Regions from separate parts of the Streptomyces sp. NPDC090022 genome, predicted to be linked through region 2. Evidence: riboswitches for the same ligand, from Rfam matches in the RefSeq annotation. Region 2 holds a riboswitch; each other region holds the start of a gene.

Region 1 (7,299 bases), on a different contig from region 2:
GCTGCGCGACCTGGGCGACACCGCCGGGGCGATCCGCCTGTACGAGCGGCGCGCGACGATGGGCGGCTGGGCCGAGGAGGTCTACTTCGCCCTGCTCCAGGCCGGGGTGCTGCACGCGGACGCCGGCGACTGGCCGGCGGCGATGGACGCGCTGACCCGGGCCTGGGAAGCCCGCCCCGAACGCCTGGAGGCCTGCTACGAACTGGCCTCCCGGCTCCGGCAGCGGGGCCGTCACCACGCGGCCCACGCCCTCAACAGCGCCGGCCTGGACCGGCCGGCCCCCGACGACCTGCTGTTCACCCAGCCCTGGGTGTACCGCTGGGGGCTGCTCTTCGAGCACTCGATCACCGCGTACTGGGTGGGCGACCCGGCCGCCTCGCTCGCGGCCTGCGACCGGCTGCTGGACCTGCCCGACCTGCCCGAGACCTACCGTCGGCAGACCTTGGCCAACCGGGTCTTCGCGGCGGAACGCCTGGCCGTACCGGCCCAGGGCCCGCGGATGTGACGGCGCGACCCCGGGGTCCGGAGCAAGACCCTGAGCCGGCGCGGAAACGGTGCTGCTCCCGGGGAACGGTGTTCCTCCGGGAGCAGCACTCCCCCCAGTCGGTCCGCGTCAGTCCGCCAGCGGCAGGTCGACGCGGTTTCCGGCAGCGGCGAACTCGGCGGACTTCTCCGCCATGCCCGCCTGGATCTCGTCCGCCTTCAGGTCGCCGCCGTGCTCACGCCGGATGTCCTGCGAGATCTTCATCGAGCACATCTCCAGGCAGCATTCTTCATCGGAAAGTGCTGGTGAGCAGGCATCTCACTCGCTAACGTCGATCTCTCATCCGCACGAGTCCGGGGGACCCCTGCACGCCCGTACGCGATGGCTGCTGCCGACAGCTGCCATCGCAACCCTGTTCGCAGCAGCGGGATGCACCACAACGCCCCCGTCGAACACCCCGAGTGAGCCACCGCCTTCCGCGTCGTCCTCACCCAACGCTGCGGCGGCGCCTCTGACACTGGCGCAGCTGAAGTCTGCCGCCTTCAAGAGTGGCGAAGTCCCACAGGTACGCGACGGCATCATCGAAGTGCGTGAACCCGGGCCGGAGGGCAGCGGGCCTTCCTTCGCACCAGCCTCTGTCCCCTCCTGTCAAACGCTGATTGACGTGGTCAATGCCAAGGGTTCACTCGCCCACGTCTTCCAGACCTTCAACTGGGACGACGACATCTGGGGCGGCGGCTCAACCCTCGCCTCCTATGAGAACGGCAGAGCCGAGCAGCGATTCGCTGATCTCAGGCAGTCGCTTTCCTCCTGCCGGACCTACGACGGCGAGGCTTGGGCCGGAAAGTTCACCGCCACGGTCGCCCCGGGGCCGGCTCCATCATTCGGGGACGAGGCGGTCAGCTTCACGGAGACCATCCCGCTGGGCGCCGAGCGCGGGGGAGACCGGAACGAGACGGTCGTCGTCGTCCGGACCGGCAACACCATTGCGTCCTTCACCGCGCTCAACGTGGGCGGGACCGCCTCCTTCCCGCCCGACCTCATCACCAGGCAGGTCGAGCGCCTCCGAGCAGCCCAGCAAACAGGCGCCCCCCTGTAACTACGGCCAGGGCCGAGTGCCGGCGGGAGGCCAGCGGATGAGAGGAGCCGGACGGAGGCGCATCATGAAGACATGGACGGCATCCCGGATCTCAGGGACGTCAGCGCGCCGGGCCGCGTGGCCGGACTCGACGAGGGGATCAGCACCGCGGAGCTGGCCCTCGCCGCCCGCAACCACGGCCTACCACTCGAAGCCCTGCGCTACGACACCAGCCCGCCCGGCCTCCACTACGTCCTGGTCCACTACGACATCCCCTCTGCCGACGCCGACGCGTGGCGGCTCACGGTCGGAGGACTCGTCCGCCGCCCCCTCTCCCTCGACCTGACGGCCCTGCGGGCGCGTCCGCCGGTCACCCACCGAGTCACCCTGGAGTGCGCGGGCAACGGCCGGGCCCGGCTCGCGCCCCGCCCCGTCAGCCAGCCCTGGCTCGTCGAGGCCGTCGGCACCGCCGACTGGACCGGCGTCCCGCTGGCCGACCTGCTCGCCGAGGCGGGAACCGTCGAGGGCGCCGTCGAGGCCGTATTCACCGGCGCGGACCACGGTGTCGAACGCGGCACCGAACAGGACTACCAGCGCGGCCTCCCGCTCGACATGGCGACCGATCCGGCCCAGGGCGTGCTGGTGGCGTACGCCATGAACGGCGCTCCGCTGCCGCCCCAGCACGGCCACCCGCTGCGCCTTGTCGTGCCCGGCTGGTACGGCATGGCGAGCGTCAAGTGGCTGCGTGACATCACCGTCACCGACACCCCCTTCACCGGCTTCCAGCAGGCCGTCGCCTACCGCTACCGGCAGACCCCGGACGAGCCGGGGGAGCCCGTGGAGGTCATCGCGCCTCGTGCCCTGATGATCCCGCCCGGCTTCCCCGACTTCATGTCCCGCACCCGAGTCGTCCGGCCCGGACCCGTCCCGATCGCCGGGCGCGCCTGGTCCGGGCACGGCCCGGTGGTCCGCGTGGAGGTCAGTAGCGACGGCGAGGAGAGTTGGGCCGACGCCGAGGTGACCGCCGACCCGGCACGGCCCTGGGCGTGGGCCGCGTGGCACACCAGCTGGACGGCGACGCCGGGCTCGTTCCGCCTCACCGTCCGCGCCACCGACGCCGCCGGGCACACCCAGCCGCTCGCGGCCTCCTGGAACCGCGGCGGCTTCGGCAACAACCTGGTCCAGCGGGTCGAGGTGGTCTGCCTCACGTAGGGGTGGCATGGGAGAGGGCCGTGCACTGACTGGGCGTCTGCTGTCAGCTGGATCAGCCCAACGAAAGACGAAGGCCGGCCGACGACTCCCCCCGGATGTCGTCGGCCGGCCTCGTTTGCGCAGGTCAGTCGGCCAGCGGAAGGTAGACGCGGTTGCCGGAAGCCGCGAACTCCTTCGACTTCTCCAGCATCCCGGCCTCGATCTCCTCCGCGGTGGCGTCCGCCTCGCCGCCGAACTGCTCAGTGATGCTTCTGCTGATCTTCATCGAGCAGAACTTCGGACCGCACATCGAGCAGAAGTGCGCGGTCTTGGCCGGCTCCGCCGGAAGCGTCTCGTCGTGGAACTCGCGCGCCGTGTCCGGGTCCAGGGCCAGGTTGAACTGGTCCTCCCAGCGGAACTCGAAGCGGGCGTCCGACAGCGCGTCGTCCCACTCCTGGGCCCCCGGGTGGCCCTTGGCCAGGTCGGCCGCGTGTGCCGCGATCTTGTACGTGATGACACCGGTCTTCACGTCGTCGCGGTTGGGCAGGCCCAGGTGCTCCTTGGGCGTGACGTAGCAGAGCATCGCGGTGCCCCACCAGGCGATCATCGCGGCGCCGATGCCCGAGGTGATGTGGTCGTACGCCGGGGCGACGTCCGTGGTGAGCGGGCCCAGCGTGTAGAATGGGGCCTCCTCGCAGATCTCCTGCTGGAGGTCGATGTTCTCCTTGATCTTGTGCATCGGGACGTGGCCCGGGCCCTCGATCATGGTCTGCACGTTGTGCCGCTTGGCGATCGTGTTCAGCTCGCCCAGCGTCTTGAGCTCCGCGAACTGCGCCGCGTCGTTGGCGTCCGCGATGGAGCCGGGGCGCAGGCCGTCGCCGAGGGAGTACGTGACGTCGTACGTCGCGAGGATCTCGCAGAGCTCCTCGAAGTGCGTGTAGAGGAAGTTCTCCTTGTGGTGCGCCAGGCACCACGCGGCCATGATCGAGCCGCCGCGCGAGACGATGCCGGTCTTGCGGCGGGCGGTCAGCGGCACGTACGGCAGCAGCACGCCGGCGTGGACCGTCATGTAGTCGACGCCCTGCTCGGCCTGCTCGATGACCGTGTCCTTGTAGATCTCCCAGGTCAGGTCCTCGGCGCGGCCGTCGACCTTCTCCAGGGCCTGGTAGAGGGGCACGGTGCCGATCGGGACGGGGGAGTTGCGCAGCACCCACTCGCGCGTGGTGTGGATGTTGCGGCCGGTGGAGAGGTCCATGACCGTGTCGGCGCCCCACTTGGTCGCCCAGGTCATCTTGTCGACCTCCTCCTCGATGGAGGAGGTGACCGCGGAGTTGCCGATGTTGGCGTTGACCTTCACCAGGAAGCGCTTGCCGATGATCATCGGCTCGATCTCGGGGTGGTTCACGTTCGCCGGGAGCACGGCGCGGCCCGCGGCGATCTCCTCGCGGACGACCTCGGGGGAGACGTTCTCGCGGATCGCGACGTACTCCATCTCCGGGGTGATCTCGCCGCGGCGGGCGTACGCGAGCTGCGTGACGGCGGCCCCGCCCCGGCCCCGGCGGGGCTGGCGCGGGCGGCCGGGGAAGACCGCGTCGAGGTTCTTGAGGCCGCCGCGGGGCGAGGTGTGCTTGATGCCGTCGTCCTCGGGGCGCACGGGGCGTCCCGCGTACTCCTCGGTGTCGCCGCGGCCGATGATCCAGTTCTCGCGCAGGGGCGCGAGGCCGCGGCGGACGTCCGTCTCGATCTGCGGGTCGGTGTACGGACCGGACGTGTCGTAGAGCGTCACGTCCTTGCCGTTGGTGAGGTGGACCTGGCGTACCGGCACCCGGATGTCGGGGCGGGAGCCCGCGACGTACCCCTTGTGCCAGCCCGGCTGGCGCTGTTCCCCGCCGGTGCCGTCCTGGCTGACGGCAGGCGTCGTTGCGTCCTGAATGGTCATGAGACCTATCTCCCTACGCCGGCATTACCCGGTAACAGGTTCGGCGGTCGGCGCAGCCTCCTCCCGTACGCATACATGTGATGCGCGTACGGTGATCAGCGCCCTCTCAGCCCGGTGCTCCGAGCTCCCGCGTTGTGCAAAGGTGCCCCCACGCTAGCGTCCTGTGTGGCGTGCTGAACAGTGGGCCCTCTCATCTCTTGCGATGATCTGCCTGTGACATCCTCCCCGCAGCCCCCCACCGAGCCCGGCCGACCCACCGACCCCAGCAGTCACAGCCACGGGCACGGCAACCGGCACGGCAACGGACACAGCCATGGGCACAGCCATGGGCACGGGCCGGCCGCCCCGGTCTCGAAGCACCTGCGCAAGGTCATCGCGGCGGTACTGATCCCGTTCGCCGTCGCTGTCTTCGTGGGCATGGCGATGCTCTGGCCCGGCGGTGCCCCGGGACACGAGCGCACCGGGGTGGGCTTCGACCGGCAGACCCAGCAGGCCAAGGTCGTCGCGCTGGAGAATGTCGACTGCAAATCGGTGAACGCCGCACAGGTGCCGTCGACGGCCAACCCCACCACCCCCCAGGGGCGCGAGGCGCAGGCGGCCCGGACCGGCGAGTGCAAGAAGGCGACCATCGAGGTCGGCACCGGTCCCGACAAGGGGCGGACCTTCGTCGAGATCGTGCAGCCGGGCGCACCGCGGCAGTTGGAGAACGGGCAGGAGGTCGTCGTCGCCTACGCGCCGGACGCGCCGCAGGACCTGCAGTACTCCGTCATCGACGTGAACCGGAAGTTCCCGATCGCGCTGCTGGCCGGCGTCTTCGCCCTGGTCGTGGTGGTGGTCGGCCGGATGCGCGGGTTCTTCGCGCTCGTCGCGCTCGCGGTCAGCTTCGCGATCCTGACGATGTTCATCCTCCCCGCCATCCTGCAGGGCTCGAATCCGCTGCTGGTGGCGGTGATCGGGGCCAGCGCGATCATGCTGATCGGGCTCTACATGTGCCACGGGCTGACCGCCCGGACCTCGGTGGCGGTCCTGGGCACGCTCGTCTCGCTCCTGCTGATCGGGGTCATGGGCTCGGTCCTCATCGACTGGGCGTTCCTGTCGGGCAACACCGACGACAACACCGGGCTGATCCACGGGCTGTACCCGGACATCGACATGAGCGGTCTGCTGCTCGCCGGCGTCATCATCGGATCGCTGGGTGTGCTCGACGACGTGACGGTCACCCAGACCTCGGCGGTGTGGGAGCTGCACCAGGCCGACCCGGAGATGGGGCCGCGCGCGGTGTACCGGGCGGCGATCCGGATCGGCCGCGACCACATCGCGTCGGTGGTCAACACCCTGGTGCTGGCGTACGCGGGCGCCGCGCTGCCGCTGCTGCTGCTGTTCTCGATCGCGAACAGCAGCGTGGGGGCGGTGGCCAACAGCGAGCTGATCGCGGAGGAGATCGTACGGACCCTGGTCGGCTCGATCGGGCTCGTGGCCTCGGTGCCGGTGACGACGGCACTGGCCGCGCTGGTGGTGTCGGCCGACCGGCCGGCATCCGCGGCCACCGGTGCCGGCGGCCGGGCGCCCGCCGCACCGGGCCGCGGCGGGCGGGGCCGCAGGCGCAAGCGCTGACGCCGGCCGCGCACACGCGGCGGCTCAGCCCGCGTTCTGCTCGTTCTGCCGTGCCTCGGCCAGGATCTTGCCGAGCGCTTCGTCGAGGTTCTCCTCGAAGTCACCCAGCGTGCGCTCCTGACCGAGCGGAACCAGCCGGTCGGTCCGGTCCAGGAAGGCCACCAGCGGCGCCGCGCCGGCCCGGAACAGCGCCCGGTCGCCACCGACCTGGAGCCGGATGTGGACGTCGGAGAGCTCGTCGGGGTCGGTGGGGGCGATGTGCACGTCCCCGTCGCCACAGGGCTTGTTGATCCCGTCGAGGAGGAGCTCCCGGCCGAACGCCCAGGTCACCGGGGCGTCTCCGGGAAGGTGGAAGGTCAGGCGGACCGCGTAGGGATCACCGGCGTCGTACCGGAGCTCCACCGGGATGCGGAACGCGAGCTCCTCGGAAACGAGGAAGCTCATCATGACCTCTGCCTGTACCGACTCGCGCATTTCCTACCCCGCAGTGTTGGAAGTGGCCAGGAATGGTCCCCCAAGGCCCTCTTGACAAGGGTGGTGGAAGCGCTAGCAGATCACAAGGAGTGAGTTTTCAGATACTGATAGAGAAGGAGAGGGTGCTCAACAGCGCGCCTACTTCACTCCGCAGCCGCCCAACCGCATAGAGCAATCGGTCTTGTTGGTGCAAGGGGAGCGAAATGGCCATGGTCGCGGCGATGTCACCCGCTGTAATCGGGATGGCGGCGCACACCGTTCCGAGGGCGTACTCCTGACGCTCGATCACCGGCTGCATGAGCCGCATCGAGCCGATGCGCTGCTCCAGCGCGCGCATGTCCCGCACCGTGTACGGGGTGAGCGCGTCGACCGGGTGCCGGTCGTAGTAGTCCCGGCGGGCGTCCTCGTCGAGCTGGCCGAGCAGGCACTGCCCGATGGCGTGCGCGTGGCCCGTCCTGCGGAAGTCGGCCCACTCCTGGCAGGCGGGGTTGTCGGGAGTGTCCGAGACCCCCACGATCT
Region 2 (7,299 bases):
GGCAGCTTCTCCAGCAGTCCCTTGGTGGAGAGCGCGCCGAGGGCGCCGGCGTCCTGGGAGAAGAACAGACCCGCCTTGGTCCTGTCGCCCTCTTCCTGGATCTGGGCGGCGAGTTCGGCGCTCTCGCCGTAGCGGACGGCGACCGTGGTGCCGACGGCCTTCTCGAGATCGTCGAGGAGCGGCTTGACCAGCTTCTCGTTGCGCCCGGAATAGATCACGAGCCCGGCATCGTCCTCGTCGACGCCACAGCCGGCGACGGCGGGGAGGAGGAGCGCTGCCGCGAGGAGCGCGGTCAGACGTCGGACCGAGGGGCGTCGCATGGAAAGCCTTCCTGCACGTGCAGCGAGAACCTGTGAACGCCCTATAAGTAAGGTAAAGCTAACCTAAAGGTCAAGGTGATGCGCACAACATTTCAGCCTCACCGGGGGTTCGGCGGAGCCGACCCTACCCGCGAGTTCCTTATGGATCTTCATTGGCCCAGCCGTGACATTCCTGTGACTACCCCATGAGGTAAGCCTTTCCTAAGATGCGCTCGTGACAGCCCCTTCCGCCCTGCTGCCAGGCTCAAAGAACGTCCCCTTCGCCGGCGAACTCGCGACCCACGGCGACCGCACCGCGGTCATCACCGCCGACGGCCCCGTGACCTACCGCGAGCTCGCCGCCCGGGTGGAAGCGGCAGCCGATCGCCTGGGCCGAACGCGCCGCCTGGTCCTGGTGGCCGGCGCCAACACTGTCGACGCCCTCGTCGTCTATCTCGCGGCACTCTCGGCGGGGCACCCGGTCCTGCTGGTGCCGGGCGACCACCCGGAAGCGGTGCAGTCACTCCTCGAGACGTACGATCCGGATGTTGTCGCATGCCCCGACGACAGCGGGGAGTGGCTGCTCGACGAACGCCGCCCCTGCTCCGCGCACGACCTGCACCCGGACCTCGCCCTCCTGCTGAGCACGTCCGGCTCGACAGGGTCACCGAAACTGGTCCGGCTTTCGCACGAAAACCTTCAGGCCAACGCGGAATCCATTTCCGAGTACTTGGGAATCCGGGACACCGACCGTGCTGCCACGACCTTGCCCATGCACTACTGCTACGGCCTTTCCGTCATCCACAGTCATCTGCTGCGCGGCGCCGCACTGATCCTCACCGACCTCTCGGTCGCCGACAGTTGCTTCTGGGATCTGTTCCGGGACGCCCGCGGAACGACCTTCGCCGGCGTCCCGTACACCTTCGACCTGCTCGACCGCGTCGGCTTCGCCGCGATGGACCTGCCCCACCTGCGCTACGTCACCCAAGCCGGCGGCCGGCTCGCGCCCGGCCGGGTCCGCCACTACGCGGCTCTCGGCCGCGCCGCCGGCTGGGAGCTGTTCGCGATGTACGGTCAGACCGAAGCGACGGCCCGGATGGCCTATCTGCCGCCCGACCTCGCGGAAACCCACCCCGAGGCAGCCGGAGTCGCGATCCCCGGCGGCTCCTTCCGGCTCCGGCCGCTGGCCGACTGGTCCGAGGAGGACACCGGGGAACTCGTCTACGCGGGTCCGAACGTCATGCTCGGCTACGCTCACTCCCCCGACGACCTCGCCCTGGGCCGGACCGTGGAGGAGCTGTACACGGGCGACATCGCGCGGCGCACCGCCGAGGGCATGTACGAGATCGTCGGCCGGCGCAGCCGGTTCGCGAAGATCCTCGGCCTGCGCATCGACCCCGCACAGGTCGAGGCGATGCTCGCACGGCGCGGCGTCACCGCCCTGTGCACCGGCGATGACACCGGGCTGTCCGTGGCCGCCGTCGCCACCGCCGGTGCCCACGCGGCCGACGCGCGGCGCATACGCAAGCTGGTGACGAGCGAGTGCGGCCTGCCGGCCCGGGCGGTCCGGGTCCACGTCCTGGCGGACCTTCCCCGTCTGTCGACGGGCAAGCCCGACTACCGGGCCGTACGCGAACTGGCCCGCCCGGCCGACGCCGCCTCATCGGCACAGGGCCCGGGCAACGACCCCGAAGACCTGTGCCTGCTCTACTCACGCGTACTCGACCGGACCGATGTGACGCGGGACAGCACCTTCGTCAGCCTGGGCGGCGACTCCCTCTCGTACGTCGAGATGTCTCTCCACCTGGAAGAGCGGCTCGGTCACCTGCCGGCCGACTGGCACACCACGCCGATCCGGGAACTCAGGCCCCCGGCGGGAGAGATCCCGGCACGCGGGCGGACACTGGAGACCAGCGTCGCCCTGCGCGCCATGGCGATCTTCTGCATCGTCGGATCGCACATCCACGTCTTCGGCATCAAGGGCGGAGCACACCTGCTCCTCGCCATCGCCGGCTACAACTTCGCCCGCTTCCACCTCACCACCGCCGACCGCGGCGAGCGCATCCGGCGCGCCTGCCTCAGCATCGCGCGGGTCGCGGTGCCGGCCATGATCTGGATCGGCTTCGTCCTCCTCCTCAACGATGACTACACCCTGGCCAACCTCGCCCTCCTCGACAGTGTCCTCGGGCCCGAGGACAGCAAGACGGGCATGCACTTCTGGTTCATCGAGGCGCTGGTCTACATCCTGATCGTCACCGTGGCCCTCCTGGCACTCCCCCTCGCGGACCGGGCGGAACGCCGATTCCCGTACGGCCTGCCCCTGACACTCGCCGCTCTCGGCCTGCTCACCCGCTACAACCTGCTCGGGCTCCCCGACCGCACCCGGATGCCCGACGCGGTCACCGTCTTCTGGCTGTTCGCGCTCGGCTGGGCGGCGGCGAAGGCCGGCACCAGGACACAGCGGATCATCGTCACGGCCGCCGCCCTGATCACGGTGCCCGGCTTCTTCCCCGGCGACCCCGGACGAGAAGCGATCATCATGGGCACGTTCGCCCTGCTCGTGTGGGTGCCGACCCTCCCCGGTCGCGAACGCGTCAATCAGGTCGCCGGTCTCCTGGCCGGCAGCTCGCTGTACATCTACCTGACCCACTGGCAGATCTTCCCCTTGATCGACGGGTTCTCCCGGCACTTGGCCTTCCTCGCCTCGCTGGTCTTCGGCGTCGCCTACGGCATCGCAGCGACCCGCGTGATGCGCGGACTGCCCTCGCTGCTCCCGCCGGGTTCACTCCGCAGACACGCCCCTGAGGGACTCCGAGTCCGGGTTCCGGTGTCCGTAGTGGAGCGGTTCCGTCGAACTCCTACGCCGACAACCTCCGTTCAAGGGCGCAGAGGTCCTTGAGCCACGGGCTGCGCCGGGGCCCGCTGCGCTGTCCCATGCCGACACCATTCACGTCGCGGTCGTCCCCGACAGCGAAGGAGGGGCACGGGGGACGTCGCCCGTGGCTTGAAGATCCCTTCGAGGAGGGCCCAGGCCGGCCCGCTCCCCCCGGGGGAGCCGGTTGGCATCGCGCCCTGCGTGCTCAGCCGATCGACCCGAGCTGGGGCACCACGTCCTGTCCCACCCGCTGTGCGAAATCGACCGGGTCCCGGTCCGGCATGACCTGCAGCTCCGTGACGCCGAGGCGGGCGTACTGCTCCGCCTGGCCGAGGAATGCCTTCGGGTCGTCCAGTGGCGGCTGCAGCGCCAGGACGGTCTTCGTGATCGCGTCGTAGTCGCGGCCCTCGTCGGCGCAGTGCGCGCGCAGGACGTCGAGCTTGTGCGCCACGTCCTGGGGGCTGGAGCCGAAAAGGTTGCACGCGTCCGCATAACGCGCGGCGAGCAGCAGCGTCTTCTTCTCGCCGCCGCCCCCAATCATGATGGGCGGGTGCGGCCGGGTCAGCGGCGCCGGCACATTGAGGGTCTCGGCCAGCCGGAAGCGCCGGCCCTCGTACGGTCCGTTGTCGTCGCTCCACATCTGCCGGCAGATCTGCAGCGTCTCCTCCAGACGTTCGAAGCGCTCGGCCACCGGCACCACCGGCACCCCGAGTCCGCGCTGCTCGCGCTCGTACCAGGATGCGCCGAGGCCCAGGCGGGCCCGACCGCCGGAGAGCACATCGAGCGTAGTGACGATCTTCGCCAGCAGGCCCGGATGCCGGTACATCACCCCCGTGACGAGCAGCCCGAGCGTCATACGCTCGGTCAGCGCCGCCACGTAGCCGAGGGTCGTGTAGCCCTCGAGCATCGGTTCATCGGCCGCGGAGGTCGGCGTCTCCATCTGAAAGTAGTGGTCCATCACGGTGAACGAAGCGAAGCCCGCTTGCTCTGCGGTTCTGGCCGTTGCGGCCAGGGTGGGAGCGATCCGTGCCGGATCGGCGGGCGTTGAGAAGTTCCAGTAATGCAGCCCCAACTTCACAAGAAGCCTCCGCAGAAAAGACGGCGGGCGGCAGCGCCGCCTCTCGCCGCCGAGCCTAAGCCGCGCCCAGCCCGTCCAGTACGCCGCCACACCTCGCCCGCCCCCACCCGGGTCACGGGATGGACATGGTCACCCGCCTGCCACACCGAGGGAGGACAGGGCCGTCGCTCCGATTGCGCCGAGCGGTGATCCACCTCGCTGCCCTCTGCTACCAGGGACAGGGCCGTGCCCACCCCGCGCAGGCGCGCCTTCGAGATCACGCTCGAACGTTCACCTGATAGCGTGGACGGGCCGCGCCGCTGAAACAACCGGCCCGTTCGCGGCTCAGCCGCGTGGGACCGCGAAGTACGTGAGCACCGCGGCGGCCGGTTCCAGGGCGGGGGCTTCGCCGGCCAGGAGCAGGATCAGCTCTTGCAAGCCCGGGTTGTGCAGTCGCGGCACGAAGCGTACCGGGCCGGAGAGGGTACGCGGACGACCTACGAAGCGGGCTCCCTGCGCCGGCATTGTCCGGATCAGGTGCTGGGGGTCGCCTTCGGGTCATCACACCCTCCGGCCTCTCAGCCCGACAGTCGCTGTCGGCCCCGGCGGACCTCATTCGCTTCCGCCAAAGTCGGCTACTCCGGTCGAGCTCCCTCGCTCGCTTCATAGGCCTACTTCTTGGTTACCCCGCAGCCAACGAGGGAAACATCCGATTTTCACTCTTTCCTCCCGCAGAAGCCGGCGCTGCCTGCCTGTGCGGCGTCGGGCCGACATCCATGCATACGGCAGCCGGGAGTCGCCAGTACGGCTGCGGATGTCAGGCATCACGCCCTACCCAGAGTCGGCCGGCCCCACGCCGAGGCCCATCCGATGAGTCGCCCCACCAGCCCCTCGTCGCCATCCCGCCCGTGGCGGGCACCGGCGATGGGCGCGGAGGCCGAGAGCGCGGGAAGCCGCCGGGTCCAATGCTGGCCGTTTGCTGACCGAACCTCGGCAGGACAGGATTGGAGTCTGCCGCGCGTCCTACCACTACGAGGAGGCCCGCCAGGCCACCCCGGCCGCGGCCCTCCGCACGAGGACCGTCCATCCGTCCGCCCCCCGGACCAGGGCAGCGACGGCTCCACGAAGGGCCGCTCCGCATCGGACGGTTCACAGCGACGTGTCACCCGACCTCGATCCCTGACCGAAGATCGTTCGACGACCGCCCAGGACACCGAGGAGCGCTCAGCCACCGGACATCGCCACTCAACTTTCTAGGTCGATCGACCTATACTGGGACGCATGATCACTGAATCGATGGACGAAGTGCGCCTGGACCCCTCCGGCCCCGTACTGATCACCGGCGGGTACGGCACCGTGGGGGCCGAGATCGCCCGGATGGTCGCCGTGGACACTCCGGTGCTGCTCACAGGGCGTTCCCCCGACAAGGGCGGGTCCCTGGCAGCTGCCCTCGGGGGCGAGGCACGCGCCTGGGACCTGGCGGACCCGACCCCCTTCCGGGCGGACGTACGGGCCGTCATCAGCTCGGTCAACGACCCTGACGACCGAGTGCTGCGCGCGACGGTGGCAGGGGGCGTCCCCTACGTCGACATCACGCGCTGGACGAGCCGGTTGCAGCGGGCCACCGCTCTCACCGCCCTGCTCCGCCCGGACTCACCCGTCCTGTTCTCCTCCGCCTGGATGGGCGGGGTGAGCAGTCTGGTCGCGGCGGCGCTCGCGGCGGACCTGGGCGGCGCCGAGCGGATCGAGATCGCCGTGCGCTGGGACACGGCTGACCGGGCCGGTGCGGATTCCGTCGAGTTCATGGACCGGCTGGGCGTGGACTTCGAGGTGGTCGAGAGGGGTGCGCGCCGGCTCGCAACGCCGCTCACGGACACACGGACCGTGGGCATCGGCGGTGCGCCGGTGCGAGTCGCGCGCATCGACACGCCGGAACAGTTCACCCTCCCCCTGACCCTCGGGGCCACCACGGCAGCCACCCGCATCGGCTTCAGCTCCCCGGCCACGACCCGCGCACTCCTCGCGCTGCGCAGGACGGGGTTCTTCCGCTGGGCATCCGGTGACCGCTGGACCCCGGTGCGCCGGGCTGTCCTCCACGCGCCCGGCGAGGGCGGCACGGCCCAGCTGCGCGTCGACGTCTCGCACCGAGGGCGCACCCGCACCATGACCGTCACCGACCCCCTCGGACAACACCACCTGACCGCGGTCGGTGCGGTGCTGGGTCTGCGCCGCGTCCTCGGCACCGACGGCTCCTCCGCCCCCCGAGGAACGGTCTTCCCCGAACAACACCCGTCCCCCGCGCAGGCGATCGGATCTCTCACGGCCCTCGGCGTCGAGCTCGCCTTCGACGAGGGAACCGACCGGGCTCACGGCGAGGTCGCCTCGTGAGCTCCAAGCCGACGCCCAAGGGCAGGCAGCGGCGCACGGCCCTGCTCGACGCGGCCGGGCGCATCCTCGCCTCGTCCGGAGGCTCCGAACTCACACTGCGGGCGGTCGCGGACGAGGCCGGCGTACGACTCGGGCACCTCCAGTACTACTTCCCGTCGCGCTCCGCCCTCCTGTCCGCTCTCCTCGACCGCGTCCTCGCCTCCTCACTGGAACGGGTCGCACTCCTCACCAGTCGCCCGGACGGCAACAGCGTCGACGCTCTCCTCGACGGCGTCCTCACCGACCACGACGACCCGGCTCTCGTAAGGCTGTTCACCGAGGTCTGGGCCATGGCCGCACACGACCCGGAGGCCGCCGCGGCCGTCCGCGCCTTCTACGATCAGTACGCCACCCATGTGGCCGACTTCCTCCGCGACCACGCCCCCGCGCTGTCCCCGGACACCGCCCGCCGACGGGCCGAGGTCTTCGTGATGCTCATGGAAGGAGCCTCCTTGTTCCGCTCCGGCGTCGCCGGGCGGCGCAGCGCAGAGACGGACGCCCATCTGCGTCACGTCCTGCTCACCTTCCTCGCGGACGAAGACCGGGACTGAGGCCATGCGGAGGGCGCGGGCTCCGCGCCCTCCGCGGCCTCGCTCCGACGGAATCACCCATGCCGGCTCCGTCCGGGCGGCGGTGACCAC
Region 3 (7,299 bases), on a different contig from region 2:
CCACCGACACCACCGCCGCGCAGCGCGCCCTGGAGATCGACGCCGAGGCGCTTCTCATGGGCAAGAACGGCGTGGACGGGGTCTACGACTCCGACCCGAAGACCAACCCGGACGCCGTCAAGTTCGACGCGCTGGAGTACGGCGAGGTGCTCTCGCGCGACCTCAAGGTCGCCGACGCCACCGCCATCACGCTCTGCCGCGACAACAAGCTGCCGATCCTGGTCTTCGAGCTGCTCGCCGAGGGCAATATCGCCCGCGCGGTCAAGGGTGAGAAGATCGGCACGCTCGTGAGCGACGAGGGCACCCGGGCGTAGTGCCCCCGAGCCCCGGGCGCCGCCCCGAGCGTCCCGCCGGCCGCGAGGCCGGCGCCGCCCGCCTGAACCATCCATATCTGACATGCAGGAGCACGTGGTGATCGAAGAAATCCTCCTCGAGGCCGAGGAGAAGATGGAGAAGGCCGTCGTGGTCGCCAAGGAGGACTTCGCCGCGATCCGCACCGGCCGTGCGCACCCGGCGATGTTCAACAAGATCGTGGCGGACTACTACGGTGCCCTCACGCCCATCAACCAGCTGGCCTCCTTCTCGGTGCCCGAGCCGCGCATGGCCGTGGTGACCCCGTTCGACAAGAGCGCGCTGCGCAACATCGAGCAGGCCATCCGCGACTCCGACCTGGGTGTCAACCCCAGCAACGACGGCAACATCATCCGGGTGACCTTCCCGGAGCTCACCGAGGAGCGCCGCCGCGACTACATCAAGGTCGCGCGCACCAAGGCCGAGGACTCCAAGGTCTCCATCCGTTCCGTGCGCCGCAAGGCGAAGGATGCCCTCGACAAGCTCGTCAAGGACAAGGAGACGGGCGAGGACGAGGTGCGCCGCGCGGAGAAGGAGCTCGACGACACCACCGCGAAGTACGTCGCGCAGGTGGACGAGCTGCTCAAGCACAAGGAAGCCGAGCTCCTCGAGGTCTGATGAACGACTCTCCCTGGGCCGCGGAGCCGGTTGCCGCGGGTCCGGCTTATGATCGGGGGGCCGCCCTTCCGGGCGGCCCCCCGGTCCGTGCCGAGACGCCGCCGCAGGAGCCCATGCCCACGCCACCATCGCAGGCCCCGCAGGCCTCCTCGCAGCCTCCGCAGAGGAAGCGGGCGGGGCGGGACCTGCGCGCCGCCATAGGGGTCGGCGTCGGCCTCGGCGCGGTCATCTTCGCTTCGCTCTTCATCGTCAAGGCGGTCTTCGTCGGCGTCGTCGCCGTCGCGGTCGTCGTGGGCCTGTGGGAGCTGACGTCCCGGCTCCAGGAACGCAAGGGCATCAAGGCGCCGCTGGTACCGCTCGCGGTCGGCGGCGCGGCCATGGTCATCGCCGGATACGTCCGCGGGGCCGAGGGCGCGTGGGTGGCCATGGCCCTCACGGCGCTCGCGGTGCTCGTATGGCGGATGACCGAGCCGCCGGAGGACTACCTCAAGGACGTCACGGCCGGTGTCTTCGCCGCGTTCTACGTGCCGTTCCTGGCGACCTTCGTGGCGATGATGCTCACCGCGGACGACGGTCCGCAGCGGGTGGTCACCTTCCTGGTGCTCACCGTGGTCAGCGACACCGGCGCCTACGCGGTCGGCTGGCGCTTCGGCAAGCACAAGCTCGCCCCGCGCATCAGCCCCGGCAAGACCCGCGAGGGCCTGCTCGGCGCCGTCGCCTTCGCCATGGCGGCCGGCGCGCTGTGCATGGAGTTCCTGGTCGACGGCGGCAGCTGGTGGCAGGGTCTGCTGCTGGGGCTCGCGGTCGCCGTGAGCGCCACGCTCGGCGACCTCGGCGAGTCGATGATCAAGCGGGACCTGGGCATCAAGGACATGGGCACCCTGCTCCCGGGTCACGGGGGCATCATGGACCGCCTGGACTCCCTGCTGCCGACGGCACCGGTGGTGTGGCTGCTGCTGGCGGCCTTCGTCGGCACCAGTTGATCATGGTCGCAGGCTGATCAGGGACCCGTGCGGGTCCCAGCCGTTACCCTGGAAGGGCGCGCTGCTTCTGCGGCGCGCCTTTCGTCTTACGAGGAGTACCTGCCATGGCCCGCCCCGCACCGGGAGAGCTCACCTTCGTCGCCCCTCGCGGAGCCAAGAAGCCCCCGCGGCACCTGGCCGACCTCACCCCCGCCGAGCGCCGGGAGGCGGTCGCCGCGATCGGGGAGAAGCCGTTCCGGGCCAAGCAGCTCTCCCAGCACTACTTCGCGCGGTACGCGCACGACCCGGCCGAGTGGACCGACATCCCGGCCGGCTCGCGCGAGAAGCTCCAGCAGGAGCTGCTGCCCGACCTGATGTCGGTCGTACGGCACATCTCCTGCGACGACGACACCACCCGCAAGACCCTGTGGAAGCTGCACGACGGCACGCTCGTCGAGTCGGTCCTGATGCGTTACCCCGACCGGGTCACCATGTGCATCTCCTCGCAGGCCGGCTGCGGCATGAACTGCCCGTTCTGCGCCACCGGCCAGGCCGGCCTGGACCGCAACCTGTCCACCGCCGAGATCGTGCACCAGATCGTCGACGGCATGCGGGCCCTGCGCGACGGCGAGGTCCCCGGCGGACCCGCGCGGCTGTCCAACATCGTCTTCATGGGCATGGGCGAGCCGCTGGCCAACTACAAGCGGGTCGTCGGCGCCATCCGCCGCCTGACCGACCCCGAGCCCGACGGTCTGGGCCTCTCCCAGCGCGGCATCACGGTCTCCACCGTCGGTCTGGTCCCGGCGATGCTGCGCTTCGCCGACGAGGGATTCAAGTGCCGCCTCGCGGTCTCGCTGCACGCCCCGGACGACGAGCTGCGCGACACCCTGGTCCCGGTGAACACCCGCTGGAAGGTCCGCGAGGTTCTCGACGCGGCCTGGGAGTACGCCGAGAAGTCCGGCCGCCGGATCTCCATCGAGTACGCCCTGATCCGCGACATCAACGACCAGGCCTGGCGCGGCGACCTGCTGGGCAAGCTGCTCAAAGGCAAGCGTGTCCACGTCAACCTGATCCCGCTGAACCCCACGCCGGGCTCGAAGTGGACCGCCTCGCGGCCCGAGGACGAGCGGGCCTTCGTGGAGGCCATCGCCCGGCACGGCGTGCCCGTGACCGTACGGGACACCCGCGGCCAGGAGATCGACGGCGCCTGCGGCCAGCTGGCCGCCTCGGAGCGCTAGCTTCCGGCTCCCTCCGGCGGGATTCGGCCACGGGGTACCCTGTGGCCGAACCAATTTCATATTCCGACAGGGGAGCGCCACAGCGCTGAGAGTGCGGGAACCGTCATCCGCAGACCCTCTGAACCTCGCCCCGGTCATTCGGGGTAGGAAGTTCGGTCACCACTCATGCTGTTGCGCCCTGCCCGGCGACCGCTCCACCGACGCCGGGCAGGGCCGCGTCTTCTCCTGGACATCCCAGGAGGAATACACCAGTGAGCACCACCAAGAGAATGGCGGGCGCCGCGCTCGCCGCGGCCCTGGGCGTCAGCACGCTCGCCGCGTGCGGCGGCGGGGACGCCAAGGACAAGGACAAGGGCACGGCCACGAGCGGCTCGCCGAAGTCCAGGACCGTCACGCTCGTCTCGCACGACTCCTTCAACGTGACCGACACGGTCCTCAAGGAGTTCGAGCAGCAGAGCGGCTACACCGTCAAGGTGCTGAAGTCCGGTGACGCGGGCGCCGCGCTCAACCAGGAGATCCTCACCAAGGGCTCGCCGCGCGGCGACGTCTTCTTCGGCGTGGACAACACCCTGCTCAGCCGCGCCCTCGACAACGGCATCTTCACGCCGTACGAGGCCAAGGGCCTGGACCGGGTGAAGCCCGAGTACGTGCTCGACAAGGAGCACCGGGTCACCCCCGTCGACTCCGGCGACATCTGCGTCAACTACGACAAGGCGTACTTCGCCGAGAAGAAGCTCGTCCCGCCGCAGACCCTCGACGACCTGATCAAGCCCGAGTACAAGAACCTGCTGGTCACCGAGAACGCGGCGACCTCCTCGCCCGGCCTCGGCTTCCTGCTCGCCTCCGTCGGCAAGTACGGGGAGGAGGGCTGGAAGGACTACTGGGCCAAGCTGAAGGCCAACGGTGTCGAGGTCGTCGACGGCTGGGAGCAGGCCTACAACGAGCGCTTCTCCGGCTCCGCCGGCGGCAAGAAGGCCAAGGGCGACCGTCCGCTGGTCGTCTCCTACGCCTCCAGCCCGCCGGTCGAGGTGCTGTACGGCGAGCCCCGGCCGGCCGAGGCCCCGACGGGCGTCGCCACCGGCACCTGCTTCCGCCAGATCGAGTTCGCGGGGCTGCTCAAGGGCGGCAGGAACGAAGAGGGCGGCAAGGCGCTCGTGGACTTCCTGATCAGCAAGAAGTTCCAGGAGGACATGCCGCTGCAGATGTTCGTCAACCCCGTGACGACGGACGCCGCGCTGCCGGAGCTGTTCACCCGGCACGGTGTGGTCATCGACAAGCCGGAGACCGTCACTCCGGAAGCGATCGCCAAGAACCGTGAGCAGTGGGTCAAGGCATGGACCTCGACCGTCGTGAAGTAGGCGGCGGCAAGGGCGGGAGAACGGGCGCGGCGCCTGGGGGCGCCGCGCCGCGTCCCGGCGCGGCACCGGGCGAGGGGACCCGGGCGACGCTCGTCCGGCTCGCCCTGCTGGCGCTGCCCCTCGCCTTCTTCGCGCTCTTCTTCGCCTACCCCGTGGCGGCCATCGTCGGGCGGGGCCTCAGGACCGATGCCGGATGGCAGTTCGGCCGCTTCGGCGAGGTGCTGGGCCGCCCCGACATCGCCGACGTGCTGTGGTTCACCACCTGGCAGGCGTTCGTCTCCACCGCGCTCACCCTGCTGATCGCGCTTCCCGGCGCCTACGTCTTCGCGCGCTTCGAGTTCCCCGGCAAGCAGGTGCTGCGGGCCGTGGTGACCGTTCCCTTCGTCCTGCCGACCGTGGTGGTGGGCTCCGCCTTCCTCGCCCTGCTCGGCCGCGGCGGTCTGCTGGACGAGACGGTGGGCGTCCGCCTCGACACCACCGTGTGGGCGATCCTCCTCGCGCACGTCTTCTTCAACTACGCCGTCGTCGTCCGCACGGTCGGCGGCCTGTGGGCGCAGCTCGACCCGCGCCAGGAGGAGGCCGCGCGGGTGCTGGGCGCCGGCCGGTTCGCCGCCTGGCGGCGCGTGACGCTGCCCGCGCTGGCCCCGTCGGTCGCCGCCGCCTCGCTGATGGTGTTCCTCTTCACCTTCAGCTCCTTCGGCGTCGTCCTGATCCTGGGCGGCCCCGCGTACGCCACCCTCGAGGTGGAGGTCTACCGGCAGACCGCGCAGCTCCTGGACCTGTCGACGGCGGCCGTGCTGACGATGGTGCAGTTCGCGGCGATCGGCGCGATCCTCGCCCTGCACGCCTGGACCGTGCGCCGGCGCGAGCGGGCGCTGCGGCTGGTGGACCCCGCCCGGACCGCCCACCGGCCGCACGGCTGGGCGCAGCGCACCCTGCTCGGCGGGGTGCTGGCGACCATCGCGGTGCTGATCGTGGCGCCGCTGGCCGTGCTCGTCGAGCGCTCCTTCGACACCCCCGGCGGCTACGGCCTCGGCTTCTACCGGGCGCTGGGGGACGCGGGCGCGGGCGGCGGGACCTTCCTCGTACCGCCGCTGGAGGCGATCGGGAACTCCCTGCGGTACGCCCTGGCCGCCACCGTGATCGCCCTGCTGATCGGCGGGCTCGCGGCCGCCGCCCTGACCCTCCCCCACGCTCGGCCTCGCTCGAGCGGGGGCACCCCCATCGCGGGCCCGTTCGTCCGCGGCTTCGACGCGCTGCTGATGCTCCCGCTGGGCGTGTCCGCGGTGACCGTCGGCTTCGGTTTCCTGATCACGCTGGACGAGCCGCCGCTGGACCTGCGGACCTCGTGGATCCTGGTGCCGCTGGCCCAGGCCCTGGTCGGCGTGCCGTTCGTCGTACGGACCATGCTGCCCGTGCTGCGGGCCGTGGACGCCCGGCTGCGGGAGGCCGCGGCGGTGCTCGGCGCCTCCCCGTGGCGGGCCTGGCGGGAGGTGGACCTGCCGCTGGTGCGGCGGGCGCTGCTGATCGCGGCCGGGTTCGCCTTCGCGGTCTCGCTCGGCGAGTTCGGCGCGACCGTCTTCATCGCCCGGCCCGACGCTCCCACCCTGCCGGTGGCCGTCGCCCGGCTGCTGGGGCGGGCGGGGGAGCTCAACTACGGACAGGCGATGGCCCTGAGCACGATATTGATGCTGGTGTGCGCGGTGTCCCTGCTGGCGCTGGAGCGGCTGCGACCCGCCACGACCTCGGGAGAGTTCTGATGAGTGCCACGCCGTTGCTGGCCCTGGACGCGGTGACGGTCCGCTTCGGCGAGCGGGCGGTCGTCGAAGCGGTCTCGCTCGACGTCGCCGAGCACGAGATCGTGTGCGTGCTCGGGCCCAGCGGAAGCGGCAAGTCCACGCTCCTGCGGGTGATCGCCGGCCTGCAGCCGGTCGCGTCCGGGCGGGTCCTGCTCGGCGGCGCCGACCAGGCCGCCGTGCCCGTGCACCGGCGGGGCGTGGGCCTGATGTTCCAGGACCACCAGCTCTTCCCGCACCGTGACGTCGGCCGCAACGTGGCGTTCGGCCTGCGCATGCGGGGGCTCGCGCGGAGCGCGTCGGAGAGCCAGGTGGCCGGACTGCTGGAGCTGGTGGGCCTCCCGGGCGCCGAGCGCCGGCCCGTCGCCTCCCTGTCCGGGGGCGAACAGCAGCGGGTCGCGCTGGCCCGCGCGCTGGCCCCCTCGCCGCGGCTGCTGATGCTCGACGAGCCGCTCGGCCAGCTCGACCGGAGCCTGCGCGAACGGCTCGTCGTCGAACTGCGCGCGCTGTTCTCCCGGCTCGGGACGACCGTGCTGGCCGTCACCCACGACCAGGGCGAGGCCTTCGCACTGGCCGACCGGGTGGTGGTGATGCGCGACGGGCACATCGCGCAGGCGGGCACGCCGCTGGAGGTCTGGCGGCGGCCGGCTTCGGAGTTCGTGGCCCGGTTCCTGGGCTTCGAGAACGTGGTCCCGGCCACCGTCTCCGGGACGGCCGCCACCACCCCGTGGGGGCGGATCCCGGTCCCGCCCGGCTCGCCGCAGGGCGAACACCGGCTGCTGGTCCGCCCCGCGGGCGTCACGCTGGACTCCTCGGGCCTGGGTTCCTCGGGCCTGGACTGCGTGGTGCAGGCCCGCACCTTCCGGGGCGGTCACGTCACCCTGACGCTGCGGCCGGCCGACGGCCCGGTGCTCGAGGCGGAGTGCGACCTCGCCCGGGCGCCGGAGGCCGGCGACCCGGTCGCGGTCCGCTTCGC

The links. Region 2 has a riboswitch for thiamine pyrophosphate ahead of ACIPXB_RS00145 (LLM class F420-dependent oxidoreductase). Riboswitches for the same ligand answer to the same signal wherever they lie in the genome.
Region 1: another riboswitch for thiamine pyrophosphate. It lies ahead of thiC (phosphomethylpyrimidine synthase ThiC); the one in region 2 lies ahead of ACIPXB_RS00145 (LLM class F420-dependent oxidoreductase).
Region 3: another riboswitch for thiamine pyrophosphate. It lies ahead of ACIPXB_RS28625 (thiamine ABC transporter substrate binding subunit); the one in region 2 lies ahead of ACIPXB_RS00145 (LLM class F420-dependent oxidoreductase).

The regions. Positions count from the first base shown of each region.
Region 1 covers NZ_JBIVFN010000002.1:128,371-135,669, forward strand. Annotated here, with positions in the region: gene ACIPXB_RS05035 (glycosyltransferase) at 1-505, shown strand, start outside; gene ACIPXB_RS05040 (hypothetical protein) at 614-748, opposite strand; gene ACIPXB_RS05045 (hypothetical protein) at 1,149-1,583, shown strand; gene ACIPXB_RS05050 (sulfite oxidase) at 1,656-2,774, shown strand; gene thiC (phosphomethylpyrimidine synthase ThiC) at 2,899-4,692, opposite strand; TPP riboswitch at 4,686-4,833, opposite strand; gene ACIPXB_RS05060 (YibE/F family protein) at 4,906-6,306, shown strand; gene ACIPXB_RS05065 (SsgA family sporulation/cell division regulator) at 6,331-6,780, opposite strand; gene ACIPXB_RS05070 (IclR family transcriptional regulator) at 6,878-7,299, opposite strand, start outside.
Region 2 covers NZ_JBIVFN010000001.1:29,363-36,661, reverse strand. Annotated here, with positions in the region: gene ACIPXB_RS00155 (iron ABC transporter substrate-binding protein) at 1-320, opposite strand, end outside; gene ACIPXB_RS00150 (AMP-binding protein) at 535-3,198, shown strand; gene ACIPXB_RS00145 (LLM class F420-dependent oxidoreductase) at 3,380-4,246, opposite strand; TPP riboswitch at 4,725-4,897, opposite strand; gene ACIPXB_RS00140 (saccharopine dehydrogenase) at 5,528-6,619, shown strand; gene ACIPXB_RS00135 (TetR/AcrR family transcriptional regulator) at 6,616-7,209, shown strand.
Region 3 covers NZ_JBIVFN010000021.1:86,065-93,363, reverse strand. Annotated here, with positions in the region: gene pyrH (UMP kinase) at 1-314, shown strand, start outside; gene frr (ribosome recycling factor) at 412-969, shown strand; gene ACIPXB_RS28635 (phosphatidate cytidylyltransferase) at 969-1,952, shown strand; gene rlmN (23S rRNA (adenine(2503)-C(2))-methyltransferase RlmN) at 2,057-3,169, shown strand; TPP riboswitch at 3,228-3,337, shown strand; gene ACIPXB_RS28625 (thiamine ABC transporter substrate binding subunit) at 3,421-4,527, shown strand; gene ACIPXB_RS28620 (ABC transporter permease) at 4,635-6,287, shown strand; gene ACIPXB_RS28615 (ABC transporter ATP-binding protein) at 6,302-7,299, shown strand, end outside.